Regions from separate parts of the Pseudomonas siliginis genome, predicted to be linked through region 3. Evidence: predicted binding sites of a transcription regulator. Region 3 holds the regulator's gene; each other region holds the start of a gene.
The links. Region 3 encodes sigma-54, which starts transcription at its own class of promoters, with help from an activator protein. Its sites were predicted from a motif close to ANTGGCATNNANNTTGCTNT; they were not measured.
Positions count from the first base shown of each region.

Region 1: a site for sigma-54 is predicted at 3,079-3,098, ahead of NF676_RS09615 (CmpA/NrtA family ABC transporter substrate-binding protein). Genes of this name have one in related genera too.
Region 2: a site for sigma-54 is predicted at 3,309-3,328, ahead of flgB (flagellar basal body rod protein FlgB). Genes of this name have one in related genera too.
Region 4: a site for sigma-54 is predicted at 2,498-2,517, ahead of NF676_RS07885 (flagellar basal body rod protein FlgF). Genes of this name have one in related genera too.

Region 1 covers NZ_CP099598.1:2,025,563-2,030,057, reverse strand. The annotation lists gene rlmKL (bifunctional 23S rRNA (guanine(2069)-N(7))-methyltransferase RlmK/23S rRNA (guanine(2445)-N(2))-methyltransferase RlmL) at 1-926, opposite strand, end outside; gene rmf (ribosome modulation factor) at 1,457-1,672, shown strand; gene NF676_RS09620 (quinone-dependent dihydroorotate dehydrogenase) at 1,972-2,991, opposite strand; gene NF676_RS09615 (CmpA/NrtA family ABC transporter substrate-binding protein) at 3,210-4,421, shown strand; gene NF676_RS09610 (ANTAR domain-containing response regulator) at 4,437-4,495, shown strand, end outside.
Region 2 covers NZ_CP099598.1:4,396,704-4,401,198, reverse strand. The annotation lists gene flgM (flagellar biosynthesis anti-sigma factor FlgM) at 1-196, opposite strand, end outside; gene flgA (flagellar basal body P-ring formation chaperone FlgA) at 359-1,120, opposite strand; gene NF676_RS20235 (chemotaxis protein CheV) at 1,203-2,135, shown strand; gene cheR (protein-glutamate O-methyltransferase CheR) at 2,182-3,009, shown strand; gene flgB (flagellar basal body rod protein FlgB) at 3,369-3,779, shown strand; gene flgC (flagellar basal body rod protein FlgC) at 3,783-4,226, shown strand; gene flgD (flagellar hook assembly protein FlgD) at 4,242-4,495, shown strand, end outside.
Region 3 covers NZ_CP099598.1:1,004,343-1,008,837, reverse strand. The annotation lists gene NF676_RS04895 (KpsF/GutQ family sugar-phosphate isomerase) at 1-232, shown strand, start outside; gene NF676_RS04890 (KdsC family phosphatase) at 232-756, shown strand; gene lptC (LPS export ABC transporter periplasmic protein LptC) at 765-1,337, shown strand; gene lptA (lipopolysaccharide transport periplasmic protein LptA) at 1,324-1,869, shown strand; gene lptB (LPS export ABC transporter ATP-binding protein) at 1,869-2,594, shown strand; gene NF676_RS04870 (RNA polymerase factor sigma-54) at 2,761-4,251, shown strand; gene hpf (ribosome hibernation-promoting factor, HPF/YfiA family) at 4,325-4,495, shown strand, end outside.
Region 4 covers NZ_CP099598.1:1,659,032-1,663,526, forward strand. The annotation lists gene phhA (phenylalanine 4-monooxygenase) at 1-271, opposite strand, end outside; gene NF676_RS07880 (sigma-54-dependent phenylalanine hydroxylase transcriptional regulator PhhR) at 665-2,227, shown strand; gene NF676_RS07885 (flagellar basal body rod protein FlgF) at 2,572-3,312, shown strand; gene flgG (flagellar basal-body rod protein FlgG) at 3,358-4,143, shown strand; gene flgH (flagellar basal body L-ring protein FlgH) at 4,195-4,495, shown strand, end outside.

The sequences.
Region 1 (4,495 bases), 1.0 Mb from region 3:
TGGTTCTGATCCGGGCGCGGCTCGAAGGTCGCCACTTCGCCCTGGTAGATCTTGATCCACTCGCTGAGGCCGGCGCGCTCAACGTTATTGCGGCCTGGCTGAATCAGTCGTGGATCGGCTTCGTAACCGCGAATCCACAGCGGCGGTTTGGCCAGACCGGCGGCGGCACGCTCGACGGCTTCTTCGTGGAGTTTTTTCCACAGTGCCGGCACATGACCGAGCCACGCGGTAAAGCCCCACTGCTCGCGACGCAGGTTCGGCGCCATGTCGGCGGCAATCATCCCCGCTTCGACGAGAAACGTACCGACACCGCACATCGGGTCAGCCAGTGCGCCACCTTCGGCGGCAATTCGCGGCCAGCCGGAACGAATGAGGATTGCCGCCGCGAGGTTTTCCTTCAGCGGCGCGGCGCCCTGCTGCAAGCGATAGCCGCGCTGGTGCAGGCTGTGGCCGGACAGGTCGAGGGACAGAATCGCTTCGCCGCGATCCAGACGCAGGTGAATGCGCAGGTCCGGGTTGAGTTTGTCGATGGATGGACGATCGCCCTGCGGCGTGCGCAGTTTGTCGACGATGGCGTCTTTGACTTTCAGCGCGCCGAAGTGGGTGTTGTCGATGCCCGAGCCGTGGCCGCTGAATTCGACGGCCAGGGTGCCGTCGCTGAGCATGTGATCCTGCCAGTCGATGTCGAGCACGCCGTGGTAGAGGTCTTCGGCGTCCTTCATCGGGAAACGCTTGAGCACCAGCAACACACGGTTGGCCAGACGCGACCAGAGGCACAGGCGATAAGCGGTTTCCATGGTCGCCATGCCACGCACGGCGGAGGTGTGCTCGCGCGCTTCTTCAAGGCCAAGCCCGACGGCTTCCTCGATGAGCAGGCCTTCAAGGCCTTTGGGGCAAGTGAGGAAGAGTTCGAAACGATCGGACATGGTAATTCCAGAGCCTTTGGCTAGTGGGCCGGCAACGCATTGCCGACCCGGTTTTCAATCAGGCGCTTTTCTGAAAGAGCGCCCGCGTGGCACGAAGGTGTGCCGTTCCATCCCCGCTGCTCGGGTTAAAAGAGCTTAGATGCCGGGACAGATAAAAAAGTTGGTGAAACAAAAAGACTGAAAGCGACCCTTCGTCGAATATTACCCAAGCGCAAACGTGGGTCATTCTCACTAAAGGATTAACCCCCTGAGTCAGCGGGGCGCCGATCATACCGGGGTTTGCGCAATGAACGTTGAATAAATACGCGGTTACTTATCGCCATAGCATCCTTTACGTTACGTGCTTATGACAAAACGATCATTCCCTCGGTGTGACTCATTGGTTAGAACTGAGCACAGGTTGACGTCGCAACGGCGTCAACACCTTGGCTCGCCACGCCGGCAGCGAGCCGCACGATGGCAGGTTTTTTCTGCCAGACCTCAATTGAGGTCAACGCGACACTACAGTCAACAAGTGAGGGAAACACCCTATGAGAAGACTTAAGCGTGATCCGTTGGAAAGAGCATTTTTGCGCGGATATCAATATGGCGTTGGTGGCAAATCCCGTGAGCTTTGCCCATTTACTCTACCGTCGGTACGTCAAGCCTGGATCAACGGCTGGCGAGAAGGACGCGGCGACAACTGGGACGGTATGACCGGCACTGCGGGAATCCACAGACTCAACGAACTTCACGCCGTCGGCTGACACAGGGCATTTATTCCGACACGACAATCTGAATCTGCACTGAATTAACCACGCACGTCCCTCCCGGACGGCGGGCTACGGCCCAGGGGCTCCTTCGAGGAGCCCTTTTTTATGCCTGCAAAAAGGGTTAACCGGGATCCACGTGGCGAGGGGATTTTATCCCCGCTCGGCTGCGCAGCAGTCGCGAAGTCCAAACTTCAATCTACCTGGCATATCACTGTGGAAGGTTTGGGGCTGCTGAGCAGCCCAGCGGGGATAAATCCCCTCGCCACAAAGGCTCCCCAAGGCCTCGGCAATCCTCAGCGCAACGCGGCGATGGCGTCTACCGATTCACGAATCAGCGCCGGGCCTTTGTAGATGAAGCCCGAATAGATCTGCACCAGGCTTGCACCGGCGGTGATTTTCTCCGCCGCGTGCTTGCCTTCGGTAATCCCGCCCGCAGCAATGATCGGCAAACGCCCGGCCAATTCGCCCGCCAGCACCTTCACGGTATGGGTGCTCTTTTCACGCACCGGCGCACCCGACAGACCGCCCGCCTCGTCGCCATGCTCCATGCCTTCGACGCCGACACGACTCAAAGTCGTATTGGTGGCGATCACCGCATCCATGCCGGTTTCGATCAAGGCTTGGGCGACCTGCGCAGTTTCTTCGTCGGTCATGTCCGGCGCGATCTTGATCGCCAGCGGCACATGCTTGCCGTGACGCAGAGCCAGTTCGGCGCGGCGCGTGGCCAGGTCCGCGAGCAATTGCTTGAGCGAGTCGCCGAACTGCAGGCTGCGCAGGCCCGGGGTGTTTGGCGAGCTGACGTTGACGGTGACGTAGCTGGCGTGGGCGTAAACCTTGTCCAGGCAGATCAGGTAATCGTCGACCGCGCGCTCGACCGGGGTGTCGAAGTTCTTGCCGATATTGATGCCCAGCACGCCCTGGTATTTCGCCGCAGCGACCCGCGCCAGCAGGTTATCCACGCCAAGGTTGTTGAAGCCCATGCGGTTGATGATCGCCTCGGCTTCCGGCAGGCGGAAGATCCGTGGTTTCGGGTTACCCGGCTGCGGACGCGGGGTCACGGTGCCGATTTCGACAAAGCCGAAACCCAGTTGCGCAAAGCCGTCGATGGCCGCGCCGTTTTTGTCCAGACCTGCCGCCAGCCCTACCGGGTTCGGGAACTCCAGCCCCATGACGGTCACCGGCATTTTCGCCGGAGCCTTGCACAGCAAGCCGTTGAGGCCCAAACGTCCACCCGCGCCGATCAGATCCAGCGACAGATCGTGGGAGGTTTCCGGGGAAAGTTTGAACAACAGCTGACGGGCCAGGGTGTACATGGGCGGCAATGACTCGGGCGGCGAAAAGAGGCGGCGATTATAGCCGGGCATCGTCCCCCGGCGCGAGGCGCCTGCGCGAATCAGGCGACTGGCATATGCCTTGCACCACCCCGCTCATCAGTCTGCCGACCAATGACGGCGCGCAGGCCAGGACAATGGCGTCGTCCCCGGGTTTTGCCTGCGCAGAATCCGGGACGACGTTTTTTTTGAGGTAGCGTATGAACGAAACGTCCTTGGGGCCTTTGGCCTGGGTCAATGGCAGCGATGCGCCGGAGAAGAGCGCGATCAATCTCGGCTTCATGGCGCTGAGCGACTGCGCCTCGGTGGTGGTCGCCGCCACCCAGGGCTTCGCCCAGCCCTACGGCCTGACGCTGAACCTCAAACGTCAGGCCTCATGGGCCAACCTGCGCGACAAACTGGTCAGCGGCGAACTGGATGCCGCGCACAGCCTGTACGGACTGATTTACGCGGTGCACCTGGGCATCGGCGGCGTCGCCCCGACCGACATGGCAGTGCTGATGGGCCTGAACCAGAATGGCCAGAGCCTGAACCTGTCCCATGGTTTGCAACAGGCTGACGTGAACAGTCCTGAAGCGCTCGATCGGCATGTGCACCAAAGCCGCGCAAAACTGACCTTCGCCCAGACCTTCCCCACCGGCACCCATGCGATGTGGCTTTATTACTGGCTGGCGAGCCAGGGCATTCATCCGTTGCAGGACGTCGACAGCGTGGTAGTGCCGCCGCCGCAAATGGTCGCGCACCTGCAAGCCGGGCGCATCGACGGCTTTTGCGTCGGCGAACCGTGGGCGGCCAGCGCCGTGCAGCAGAATCTCGGTTTCACCCTGGCGACCAGCCAGAGCATCTGGCCCGACCACCCGGAAAAAGTCCTCGGCTGCACCCGGGAATTTGTCGAGCAATACCCCAACACCGCGCGGGCGCTGGTCATGGCCATTCTTGAGGCCAGCCGCTTCATAGAAGAAAGCCCGGAGAACCGCCGCAGCACCGCGCAATTGCTCAGCGCCGCCGAATACCTCGACACCCCCGCCGCCTGCATCGAGCCGCGTTTCATGGGGGATTACGCCGACGGCCTCGGCAATCGCTGGCAGGATCCGCATGCGCTGCGTTTTCATGGCGATGGCGAGGTCAATCTGCCGTACCTCTCCGACGGCATGTGGTTCATGACCCAGTTTCGTCGCTGGGGTCTGTTGCGCGAGGATCCGGATTATCTGGCCGTCGCCCGTCAGGTTCAGCGTCTGGATCTGTATCGCGAGGCCGCCAGCGCGGTCGGTGTTGCGACTTCGTACGCAGACCTGCGCAGCAGCCAGTTGCTCGACGGCAAGGTCTGGGACGGCAGCGACCCGGCGGGCTATGCGCGCAGTTTCAAACTGCACGCCCTGAACGACACCGCCCCCCTTCTCGCCCAGCGCTGACAGGAGACCGCGAACATGTTGCGCATTCTGCTGATCAACGACACCGCGAAAAAAGTCGGACGCCTGAAAGCGGC
Region 2 (4,495 bases), 2.6 Mb from region 3:
TGTCAGTGACCTTCTGCAACTGTTGAGCCTCATTGCTGAGGTGTACCGACTCCCCGCTTTTGGCGACATTGGCCTGTTCGGCCTGGGTATTCAGCGGCGCGGAGGGGCTGTTTTCAGCGCTTTCCTTGGCGTTGCTGGTACGTGTGCTGCCGGTTAGTGACGAGGAACTGTTCAATCGGTTGAAATCGATAACCATGATAAAAAACCTCTGGGAATTTGGACGCTTGCCATGTTTTCGGCTATCCCCTGAAAAACTTTAGGCCCAATCAACCATAAGCTTGCATGCGCCGTTGCGAGACCTGCTGCGGCACAGTTTAGGGAAGCGACGGGATCGGCGCCAGTTTTCTCCACGAGGCTTTTACATGGCCACTTCGACCTGTCCCGGCGCAATCACCTGCGCCTTGATAACTCTCTGAGAATTAAGGTTTTTTACTCGAATCTGTTCTTTCATGCCGCCATTGGAGAGCGCTTCACCCGGCATGCGTACGGCAAGGGTGCCGCTGCGCGCAGTGATCACCACCTGGTCACCCTTGCGCACCACTTCGGCCTGTTCCAGATGCACCAGGGTGATGACCTGATCGGCGACCGTTGGTCGGGTAAGTTTCTGCCCGATCGCTTCGTCGACCGAGGTCAGGAAACCCTGGTTGATCGTGCTGACGTCGCGCTCGCGCAAGGTCACATCCTGCGGCTCGATAATGCCGGCGCGTTTCAGCGGACGAGTGGTCGTCACGATCTCGCGAAACAGGCGGACTTGAGCGGGTACGAACACCGTCCAGGGCGAACTGCCTTCGCAGCGAACCTTCACCGTAACGCGGCCCAGCGGGCGTGCCGGGCTCTCCAGCGTGGCTGTCAATTCCTTGTCGCACATGGGCATGCGCATGCGCGGGTCGAGCTGGTTGACTTCGATTTCGTAGCGGCCTTCGGTTTGACTGGAAGCCAAATAGTCTTCTACGGTGAATTCAAGAAAGCCCTGAGTCACGCCGATAAGCATATCAGGCAAGGTAACCGCATCTGCATGGGCAGGACTGCCAGCAAGCAAGCAGCAAACGGCGGACACCGCGCAAAGCCCTTTGCGAAGGGAGGATGTCAGGCGTCGGGAAAATGTCGTTTGAGCGTTCATACGAGTTAAAAAGCAAGCGCCGTGCCGTTTAGCAATGAATGTGCGTCGCAACAACACTTGGCGTTGGTGTAGGAGTCTGGGCATGGCTGGTGTAATGGATTCGGTGAACCAGCGCACGCAACTGGTAGGGCAGAATCGCCTCGAGCTGCTGTTGTTCCGTCTCGACGGGCCGCAGCTCTACGGGATCAACGTGTTCAAGGTACGGGAAGTGTTGCAGTGCCCGTCCCTGACGTTGATGCCCAAATCCAGTCCTGTCGTGTGCGGGGTAGCGAATATACGGGGAGCGACCATTCCGATCCTGGATCTGGCAATGGCAACGGGCTCCGGTGCGTTGAAAGACAAGAACAGTCCGTTCGTGATCATCACGGAGTACAACACCAAGACCCAGGGTTTCCTGGTCCGCTCGGTGGAGCGCATCGTCAACATGAACTGGGAAGAGATCCATCCGCCACCCAAGGGTACCGGCCGCGATCACTACCTGACCGCTGTGACGCGGGTTGACAATCAGTTGGTCGAAATCATCGACGTCGAGAAGGTGCTGGCCGAAGTGGCGCCGACGCCGGAAGCGATTTCGGTGGGCGTGGTCGATGTCGAGACGCAGACCAAGGCGTTGTCGCTGCGGGTGCTGACGGTCGATGACTCGTCGGTGGCGCGCAAGCAGGTCACGCGTTGTCTGCAGACCATCGGTGTCGAAGTGGTGGCGCTGAACGACGGCAAGCAGGCGCTGGATTACCTGCGCAAGCTGGTCGACGAGGGCAAGAAGCCGGAAGAAGAGTTCCTGATGATGATTTCCGACATCGAGATGCCGGAGATGGACGGGTACACCCTGACGGCGGAAATCCGCGGCGACGCACGCATGCAAAAGCTCCATATCATCCTGCATACTTCGTTGTCGGGGGTATTCAATCAGGCGATGGTGAAGAAAGTCGGTGCTGATGACTTCCTGGCCAAATTCCGTCCTGATGACCTCGCATCCCGGGTAGTCGACCGGATCAAAGCAGCAGATATCAGCTAGGGGCCTTCTGCCCCTGGCGGTCAACACGATTTAAGAGGCGGCATCATTGTCTACGGGTAATTTGGATTTCGAACAGTTCCGGGTCTTCCTGGAAAAAGCCTGTGGCATTCTGCTCGGTGAAAACAAGCAGTATCTGGTCTCGAGCCGTCTCAACAAACTGATGGAGCAGCAAGGCATCAAGTCCCTGGGTGAGCTGGTACAGCGCATCCAGACCCAGCCGCGCAGCGGTTTGCGCGAGCAGGTGGTCGATGCCATGACGACCAACGAAACCCTGTGGTTTCGCGACACCTATCCGTTTGAAGTCTTGAAGAACAAGGTACTGCCGGAAGCGATCAAGGCCAGCCCCAACCAGCGTCTGCGGATCTGGTCGGCGGCCTGCTCGTCGGGACAGGAACCGTACTCGCTGTCGATGTCGATCGACGAGTTCGAGCGCAGCAACCTGGGTCAGTTGAAGATGGGTGTGCAGATCGTTGCCACCGATCTGTCGGGCCTGATGCTCAACAACTGCAAGACCGGCGAGTACGACAGCCTGGCCATCGGTCGCGGTCTGTCGCCGGAACGCCTGCAACGCTACTTCGACCCGAAAGGGCCGGGGCGCTGGGTGGTCAAGGCGCCGATCAAGAGCCGGGTGGAATTCCGCTCGTTCAACCTGCTCGACAGCTATGCGGCGCTGGGCAAGTTCGACATCGTGTTCTGCCGCAACGTGCTGATCTACTTCTCTGCCGAAGTGAAGAAGGACATCCTGTTGCGCATTCACAGCACGTTGAAGCCGGGTGGGTACCTGTTCCTTGGCGCTTCGGAAGCGTTGAACGGATTGCCGGATCATTACCAGATGGTTCAGTGCAGCCCGGGGATTATCTACAAGGCGAAATAAGCGGTTTGCGCTGATACAAAAACGGGAGGCCCGCAAAGGCCTCCTTTTTTTATGCCCGAATTCTTTTCCACGAACCCCCTGTCGGAGCGAGCCTGCTCGCGAAAGCGGTCTGTCCATAAGACAGTTGGCGCCTGACACGCCGCCTTCGCGAGCAGGCTCGCTCCCACAGGGATCTGCGCTGACCTGGCAACGACGGCAAGCGGCAGAAAAGCGGCATCCGGCGGTAACCGGTTGCCGCTTTTCTGGCATTGCCGCTTTGCCTGTCAGGCGCAAAGCCCCGGAATACGGGGCTTTGTTCATTTGGCACGGCGCTTGCTAAAGCTCAGATACGAAAAACCGGTCACCTGAAGGTTCCCGACATGAGCATCAGCTTCGACAAAGCGCTGGGCATTCACGAAAAGGCATTGGGCTTCCGCGCCCAGCGTGCCGAAGTGCTGGCCAACAACATCGCCAACGCCGACACCCCGAACTACAAAGCGCGGGATCTGGATTTCTCCAAAGTGCTCGAAGCACAGACCGAGAAGACCAAGACCGGCGGCCACTTTGCCCTGAACATGACCAACAGCCGGCACATCGAGGCTGAAGGGCTGGGCAACGGCGACGAGTCGCTGATGTATCGCACGCCGATGCAGCCTTCGATCGATCAGAACACCGTCGACGCTCAACTGGAACAGTCGAACTACGCGGAAAACGCTGTCGGCTTCCAGGCCAGCTTCACCTTGCTCAACAGCAAATTCAAAGGGCTGGTGTCAGCCCTGCGCGGAGAATAATCCATGTCCCTGTCCAGCGTTTTCAACATTGCCGGCAGCGGCATGAGCGCGCAGACCACGCGTCTGAACACCGTGGCTTCGAACATCGCCAACGCCGAAACCGTTTCGTCGAGCATCGACCAGACCTACCGCGCCCGTCATCCGGTGTTCGCCACCATGTTCCAGGGCGGCCAGGCCGGCGGCAGCAATTCGCTGTTCCAGAACCAGGACGCGGCCGGGCAGGGCGTGCAGGTGCTTGGCGTCGTCGAAGACCAGAGCAACCTCGAAGCGCGCTACGAGCCGAACCATCCGGCCGCCGACGCCAAGGGCTACGTCTACTACCCGAACGTCAACGTGGTGGAAGAAATGGCTGACATGATTTCCGCGAGCCGCTCGTTCCAGACCAACGCGGAAATGATGAACACCGCCAAAACCATGATGCAGAAGGTACTGACCCTCGGTCAGTAATAAGGGGCGACTGCAATGAGCGTTACGGATACCACCAGCAGCCTGAGCATGAACGACATCCTGGCCAACTCGTCGAAGAAGGCCAGCAGCACGACGTCGGGCGGCATCGCTTCGGCGACCAACAGTGCCACCGGCGGCCAGGCGCTGGGCAAGGATGCTTTCCTGCAATTGCTGGTCACCCAGCTGAAAAACCAGAACCCGCTCGACCCGCAGGACAACAGTGCCTTCGTCGCGCAGTTGGCGCAGTTCAGCAGCCTTGAAGGCATCAC
Region 3 (4,495 bases):
CACCGACGGTGATTTGCGCCGCACGCTGGATCGCGCCATCGACATCCGCAGCGCCACCATCGACCAGGTGATGACTGCACACGGCAAGACCGCCCGGCCCGACATGCTCGCCGCCGAAGCCCTGAAAATCATGGAAGACCATCGAATCAACGCCCTGGTAGTCGTCGACGAGGAGGATCGCCCGATCGGCGCCTTCAACCTCTCCGATCTGCTGCGCGCAGGAGTCATGTAATGAGCAACGATCTGCTGCAACGCGGCAAAGCGATCAAACTGGCAGTGTTCGACGTCGACGGTGTGCTCACCGACGGGCGCCTGTACTTCCTCGAAGACGGCAGCGAGTTCAAGACCTTCAACACCCTCGACGGCCAGGGCATCAAGATGCTGATGAATGCCGGCGTACAAACGGCGATCATCAGTGGCCGCAAGACCCCGGTGGTCGAGCGACGCGCTAAGAACCTCGGCATCCCGCACCTGTTTCAGGGGCGCGAGGACAAACTGGTGGTGCTCGACGGCCTGCTCGCGCAACTGGGCCTAAGCTATGAGGAAGTCGCCTATCTCGGTGACGATCTGCCAGACTTGCCGGTGATCCGCCGTGTAGGGCTGGGCATGGCGGTGGCCAACGCTGCCGATTTCGTCCGCGAACACGCCCACGGCGTTACCCGCGCCCGTGGCGGCGAAGGTGCCGCCCGCGAATTCTGCGAATTGATCCTGCGCGCCCAGGGCCGCCTCGAAGCGGCCAACGCCGCGTACCTGTGAGCCTGACCATGTTTAGCAAAAAGTTTCGCAATTTCCTGCTGTTCGGCTGCATCGCGGCGATTTTCGCTGCGGTGGGCTACTGGAACATCAGCCCTGAGCGCTTCCTCGACAAGCCGCCGGTCTCGGCCGCCGAGAATCCGATCGACTGGTACGCGACCAACACGCACACCATTCAATACCTGCCCGACGGCAAGGTGCAGTACGAGATGACCTCCGACAAGGCCGAGCACGTCAAGGCCACCGATGTCACTCTGGTAACCAAGCCTGATTTGAACATGTACCGCGGCACCGACTTCCCGTGGCACGTGACCAGCGAGCGCGGCGAAGTGAATTCGGGCGGCACCGAAGTTGAATTGATCGATTCGGTACGCGTACAGCGCACCGATGAGAAACAGCGCGGAACCCTGATCACCAGCACCCGCATGACCGTGTTCCCGCAGCAAGAATATGCGCAGACCGCGCAACCCGTTAGAATCGAGGGCGCTGGCGGCGTATCGACTGGCGTCGGAATGAAAGCGTACCTGAAGGACAGCAGGATACACCTGCAATCGAACGTAAGAGGACAGTATGAGGCTCGTTAAAACCCTCCCTATTTTGCTCAGTCTGGGCGCAGCACTGGGAAGCGCGAGCGCCTGGTCCCTGCCGAACGATCAGCAGCAGCCTATCCGCATTCAGGCCGACGACGCCCAACTGGACGACAAGAATGGCATCGCCACCTATAAAGGTGACGTGATCATTACCCAAGGCTCGATGATCGTTAAAGGCAACACCGTGACCATGACGCGCGCGCCCAATGGCGACATCGACGTGGTGACATCGGTAGGCAACCTGGCTTACTTCGAGCAGTTGCAGACCCAGGGCGACGCCAACCCAGTCAAGGGCTACGGCGTGACGATTCAATACCACGCCCAGCAGAACCGGGTGGTGCTGATCGACAAGGCCAAGGTTATCGACAAGGATAACAACGTCACCCAGGGCGAAAAAATCGTCTACGACACCGTGAAGAAGCTGGCCAGCGCCGGTCGCGCCACGGGCAGCAAGGTCACCGAATCGCGTCCGCGCATCGACATGGTGATCCAGCCGAAGAAGAAAACCGAAGAGAAATCCCAGTAATGGCAACTCTGAAAGCTCAGCACCTGGCCAAGGCCTATAAAAGCCGCCAGGTCGTGCGTGACGTCAGCCTGTCGATCGACAGCGGGCAGATCGTCGGCTTGCTCGGCCCGAACGGCGCCGGCAAGACTACGTGCTTCTACATGATCGTTGGCCTGGTGCAGGCAGATCAGGGCCGTGTGCTGATCGATGATCTGGACGTCAGCCACCAGCCGATGCACGGCCGCGCCAAGGCCGGTATCGGCTATCTGCCGCAAGAAGCGTCGATCTTCCGTAAACTGTCGGTCGCCGACAACATCATGGCGATCCTCGAGACCCGCCCGGAGCTGGACAAGGCCGGTCGTCGCAAGGAGCTGGAAAGCCTGCTGCAGGAATTCCACATCAGCCACATCCGCGACAACCTCGGCATGAGCCTGTCCGGCGGTGAGCGTCGCCGGGTGGAAATCGCTCGCGCCCTGGCCACTGCACCCAAGTTCATCCTGCTCGACGAACCGTTCGCCGGTGTCGACCCGATCTCGGTCGGCGACATCAAGCAGATCATCCATCACCTCAAGGCCAAGGGCATCGGCGTGCTGATCACCGACCACAACGTGCGTGAGACGCTGGATATCTGCGAAACCGCTTACATCGTCAACGACGGTCAACTGATCGCTGAAGGCGATGCCGAGACCATCCTGGCCAACGATCTGGTCAAGGAAGTGTATCTGGGTCACGAGTTCCGCCTGTAAGCGCGACAGCGCTGTATCGATTCAAGGCGCATTTATCCGCTTTAATTGTTACAGCGCTCTAGGCAAACACTTCAGTTTCAGGCATATAATTTGCTTAAGTTTGGCGCTTCGGCGCCCTGTAGTGGATGGCGCAAAGCGCCGGCGAATAAGGTGTTAAGCCCCTGCCATGAAACCATCGCTAGTCTTGAGAATGGGCCAGCAGCTGACGATGACACCGCAGCTGCAACAGGCCATCCGCCTGCTCCAATTGTCGACCCTGGACCTGCAACAGGAGATCCAGGAGGCTCTGGAATCCAATCCGATGCTCGAGCGCCAGGAAGAAGGCGACGACTTCGACAACGCCGATCCGCTGGCCGACAACGCCGAACAGAAGCCCGCCGAAATCCAGGAACCCTCCTACCAGGAAACCGCCCCGACGGTGGATAACCTCGAGGATGGCGATTGGAACGAGCGCATCCCCAACGAACTGCCAGTGGATACCGCCTGGGAAGACGTCTACCAGACCAGCGCCAGCAGCCTGCCCAGCAGCGATGACGATGAGTGGGATTTCACCACCCGCACGTCCGCCGGCGAGAGCCTGCAAAGCCATCTGCTCTGGCAACTGAACCTGGCACCGATGTCCGACACCGATCGCCTGATCGCTGTCACCCTGATCGACTGCATCAACAATCAGGGCTATCTGGACGAAACACTCGAAGAAATTCTTGAAGCGTTCGATCCGGAACTGGACATCGAGCTCGACGAAATCGAAGCCGTCCTGCATCGCATCCAGCAATTCGAGCCCGCCGGTATCGGCGCACGCAACCTCAGCGAATGCCTGCTGCTGCAATTGCGCCAGCTGCCCGCGAAGACGCCGTGGCTGACCGAGGCCAAGCGCCTCGTCGCCGATTACATCGACCTGCTCGGCAGCCGCGATTACAGCCAGTTGATGCGCCGGATGAAGCTCAAGGAAGACGAGCTGCGCCAGGTCATCGAGCTGGTACAGAGCCTCAATCCGCGTCCGGGCTCGCAGATCGAATCAACCGAAGCCGAATACGTCATTCCCGATGTGATCGTGCGCAAGGACAACGAGCGCTGGCTGGTCGAGCTGAACCAGGAATCGGTGCCACGCCTGCGCGTCAATGCCCAGTACGCCGGGTTTGTTAAGCGTGCCGACACCAGCGCCGACAACACCTTCATGCGCAACCAGTTGCAGGAAGCCCGCTGGTTCATCAAGAGCCTGCAGAGCCGCAACGAAACCCTGATGAAAGTGGCCACGCAGATCGTCGAACATCAGCGCGGCTTCCTCGAATACGGCGACGAAGCGATGAAGCCGTTGGTATTGCATGACATCGCCGAAGCGGTCGGCATGCACGAATCGACGATTTCCCGGGTGACCACACAGAAATTCATGCATACCCCGCGCGGTATTTATGAGCTGAAATACTTTTTCTCCAGCCACGTCAGCACCTCCGAAGGCGGCGAATGCTCGTCCACGGCGATCCGCGCGATCATCAAGAAACTGGTCGCTGCGGAAAATCAGAAAAAGCCGTTGAGTGACAGCAAGATCGCTGGTTTACTGGAGGCACAAGGCATTCAGGTGGCTCGCCGCACCGTCGCCAAGTACCGCGAATCCCTCGGAATCGCGCCTTCGAGCGAACGCAAGCGGTTGATGTAAGCCACGTTACAGCGTTCCAGTGGCAGGCTTTTCGGCCTGCCGCTTTATGCACTGGCAACGAAGGAGAAGCTGTATGCAAGTCAACATCAGTGGACACCAACTGGAAGTGACCCAACCTCTGCGTTCCTACATCGAGGAAAAACTCCAGCGACTGGAGCGACATTTCGACAAGATCACCAACGTGCAGGTCACGATGTGCGTCGAAAAGCTGAAGCAGAAGATCGAAGCCACCTTGCATATCCCC
Region 4 (4,495 bases), 650 kb from region 3:
AAAACGTCTGGAAAGGAATCAGCGCCGGCACCCGGGCAACCTGCCAGCCGGTGGTCTCGCCGAGGACTTTGTTGATCTCGGCCAGTTGCGGGATGCGGTCGTGGGGCAGACCGAGTTTTTCGATACCGTCCAGATATTCCTGGCACGCACGACCTTCAATCACCTTCAACTGGCGAGTGATCAGCGTGTTCCACACCGCATGTTCTTCGGCGGGGTAGTCGATAAAACCTTGCGCATCGGGCTCGCGAGCCACGTATTGCGTCTGCTTCATGCTGCTCTCCTGCTAGGAAATTCGTTTTTGTTATGTCCAGCGATGGCTAAAGGAATACCCGAGAGTGACAGGGCGTGCAGCATGTTGACCGGTGTGTGCGTAGGAAAATTCTGCGTATTTCGTAAAGTTATCGTTACGCTTTGTCGGGTAATGCGCATTTACGGTGATTGGCGGGTTTGAAAAGGGTCGGGGCTGTCACATAATCTTGACAACTATCTGCGTGCCCCGACAGAAACATCTGCCCCGGGCGCGCCACAGAACCCTGTGGGAGCGAGCCTGCTCGCGAAAGCGGTCTGTCTGACACATCGATACTGGATGTGCTGGCGCCTTCGCGAGCAGGCTCGCTCCCACAAGGACATGTGTTTATCTTTCAAACCTGTCGGACCTTTTTCTATGCGCATCAAAGTCCACTGCCAGAATCGCATCGGCATCCTGCGTGACATCCTCAATCTGCTGGTGGCGTACGGGATCAACGTCGCACGCGGCGAGGTGGGTGGTGAGCATGGCAATGCGATCTACCTGCACTGCCCGAATCTGATCAACATCCAGTTCCAGGCGTTGCGGCCGAAGTTCGAGGCGATCGGCGGGGTGTTCGGGGTCAAACGCGTCGGGCTGATGCCCAGCGAGCGCCGGCACATGGAACTGAATGCGTTGCTCGGCGCGCTGGAATTTCCGGTGCTGTCGATCGACATGGGCGGTTCGATCGTTGCGGCCAATCGCGCGGCGGCGCAGTTGCTCGGGGTGCGCGTCGATGAGGTGCCGGGGATTCCGCTGTCGCGCTACGCCGAGGATTTCGATTTGCCGGAATTGGTGCGCGCCAACAAATCGCGGATCAACGGCATGCGGGTCAAGGTCAAGGGCGACATCTTTCTCGCCGACATCGCGCCGCTGCAATCGGAACACGACGACAGCGAGGCCATGGCCGGCGCCGTACTGACCCTGCACCGCGCCGATCGGGTCGGCGAGCGAATCTACAATGTGCGCAAGCAAGAGCTGCGCGGGTTCGACAGCATCTTTCAAAGTTCGAAAGTCATGGCCGCCGTGGTCCGCGAAGCGCGGCGCATGGCGCCGCTGGATGCGCCGCTATTAATAGAAGGCGAAACCGGTACCGGCAAGGAATTGCTGGCGCGCGCCTGCCACCTCGCCAGCCCGCGCGGACAGTCACCGTTGATGGCGCTCAACTGCGCCGGACTGCCGGAGTCGATGGCCGAGACCGAGTTGTTCGGCTACGGCCCCGGCGCCTTCGAAGGTGCGCGGGCCGAAGGCAAGCTTGGCCTGCTCGAATTGACCGCTGGCGGCACACTGTTTCTCGATGGCGTCGGCGAGATGAGTCCGCGTTTGCAGGTCAAATTGCTGCGCTTTCTTCAGGACGGTTGCTTCCGTCGCGTCGGCAGTGATGAAGAGGTGTATCTGGACGTGCGGGTGATCTGCGCGACGCAGGTGGACTTGTCCGAATTGTGCGCGCGCGGCGAGTTTCGCCAGGATCTCTATCACCGCTTGAACGTGCTGTCGCTGCACATCCCGCCGCTGCGCGAGTGCCTCGACGGTCTGACGCCGCTGGTTGAACACTTTCTCGACCAGGCCAGTCGGCAGATCGGCTGTCCGCTGCCGAAACTGGCCCCGGCGGCGATGGATCGCCTCAGCCATTACCACTGGCCGGGCAATGTGCGGCAACTGGAGAACGTGCTGTTCCAGGCGGTTTCCCTGTGCGACGGCGGCACGGTCAAGGCCGAACATATTCGCCTGCCGGATTATGGCGTGCGTCAGCCGCTTGGCGATTTTTCCCTCGACGGCAGTCTGGACGAGATCGTCGGGCGCTTCGAGAAAGCGGTGCTGGAACGGCTGTATTCCGAGCATCCAAGCAGTCGGCAGTTGGGCAAGCGACTCGGTGTTTCGCACACCACCATTGCCAACAAGTTGCGTGAGTATGAGGTTGGCAAAACCTCCGAAAGCTAAATAGAGCCTTTGTGGCGAGGGGATTTATCCCCGATGGGCGGCGAAGCCGCCCCGCTTTTTCTTCCCAGCGACCTCATTTGCAGGCTTGGCGACTGCTGCGCAGCCGAACGGGGATAAATCCCCTCGCCACAGGATCTCCATCCCCCGCCGAACTCAGGATTGCCACTAACCGGCATGACACCGCCGGTTTTTCGTCTTCGACCCATTTCAGATTCGCCCTCCGATCCCCTCAAGTCCCCTGTTTACCGGGCCTTCGCCCGCCAATAAAAAGTTGGTCTGCAAATTGCTTATGGCTGAGCAGTACAGCGGTGGGCGGCAAACGTCCGGCATGCAGAGGAAACACTGTGGACAAGTACCTTTATGTGGCAATGACCGGCGCCAGCCAGAACGCACTGGCGCAGCGGGCGCATGCCAACAACCTGGCGAACATTTCCACCAACGGCTTCCAGCGCGACCTCGAGCAGGCGCGTTCGATGCCGGTATTCGGCGACAGCTTTCCGGCGCGCGCGTTTGCCATGAGCGAACGTCCTGCCACCGACTTCACGCCGGGATCGCTGGTGCAGACCGGTCGTGAACTCGACGTCGCGGTATCCGGCAACGGTTTCATCGCCGTGCAAAACCCCAGCGGTGGTGAAAGCTACGTGCGTACCGGCAGCCTCAACATCGACGCCCTCGGCGTACTGCGCGCCGGCAACGGCATGCCGGTGATCGGTAACGGCGGCCCGATCGCCGTGCCGCCCGAGCAGCAGGTCGAAGTCGGTGAAGACGGCACCATCAGCATTCGCGCAATGGGCGAAGGTCCGCGCGTCATGGCCGAAGTCGACCGGATCAAGCTGGTCAACCCGGACATCAAGAACATGAACAAAGGCCTCGACGGTTCGATTTACACCAAGGACGGCCAGCCGGCGCAAGCCGACGCCAACGTCAAACTGGTCTCGGGTTTCCTTGAGTCGAGCAACGTCAATGCCGTGGAAGAAATGACTTCGGTGCTGGCCCTGGCCAAGCAATTCGAGTTGCACGTCAAGATGATGAACACCGCCAAAGACGACGACCAGGCCATGGCTCGGGTCTTGCAGATCAGCTAATTATCAGAACGTCGCGCCGTAAAACAGGCGCACGAGGAGAATCGAATGCTTCCGGCTCTATGGGTTGCCAAAACCGGTCTGTCCGCCCAGGACACCAACCTGACCACCATTTCCAACAACCTGGCGAACGTTTCGACCACGGGTTTCAAACGTGACCGTGCCGAGTTCCAGGACTTGCTCTATCAGATCAAGCGTCAGCCAGGCGCTCAGTCGACCCAGGACAGCGAACTGCCGTCGGGTCTGCAAGTGGGTACCGGTGTGCGCATTGTGGGCACCCAGAAAAACTTCACCGCCGGCAGCCTGCAAACCACCGAGCAGCCGCTGGACATGGCCATCGACGGTCGCGGTTTCTTCCAGATCCTGCAGCCGGACGGCACCACGTCCTACACCCGTGACGGTACTTTCCACCTCGACTCCAATGGCCAGATCGTCAACGCCAGCGGTTTCGCCCTGGAACCGGCGATCATCATCCCGAACGATGCGCAGACCTTCACTGTTGGCCGTGACGGCACCGTGTCGATCACCATCGCCGGCAACCCGGCCTCGCAAGTGATCGGCAACCTGCAGACCGCCGACTTCATCAACCCGGCCGGTCTGCAAGCAGTGGGCAACAACCTGTTCCTGGAAACCGCTGCTTCCGGCGCGCCACAGATCGGCACCCCGGGCCTGAACGGTTTCGGTACCACGCTGCAGAACACCCTGGAAACCTCGAACGTCAGCACCGTTGAAGAGATGGTCAACATGATCACCACTCAACGCGCCTACGAGATGAACTCCAAGGTGATCTCCACCGCCGACCAGATGCTCTCGTTCGTAACGCAGAATCTGTAATCCAGTCTTTGGGGTGGCCTGAGGTCGCCAGCAACACCGTGAGGTAGGGTCATGAAGCGCTTTGTATCTGTTCTGGCATTGAGTGGGGTCGTCTCGCTCGCGGGCTGCGTCGCCCCGACGCCCAAGCCCAATGACCCTTACTACGCCCCGGTGTTGCCGCGCACACCGTTGCCGGCGGCTGCCAATAACGGCTCGATCTATCAGGCCGGCTTCGAGCAGAACCTGTACAGCGACCGCAAGGCGTTCCGGGTCGGTGACATCATCACCATCACCCTGAACGAGCGCACCCAGGCGAGCAAGAACGCCAACTCGCAGATGGACAAGAACAGCGATAACTCGATCGGTCTGACCT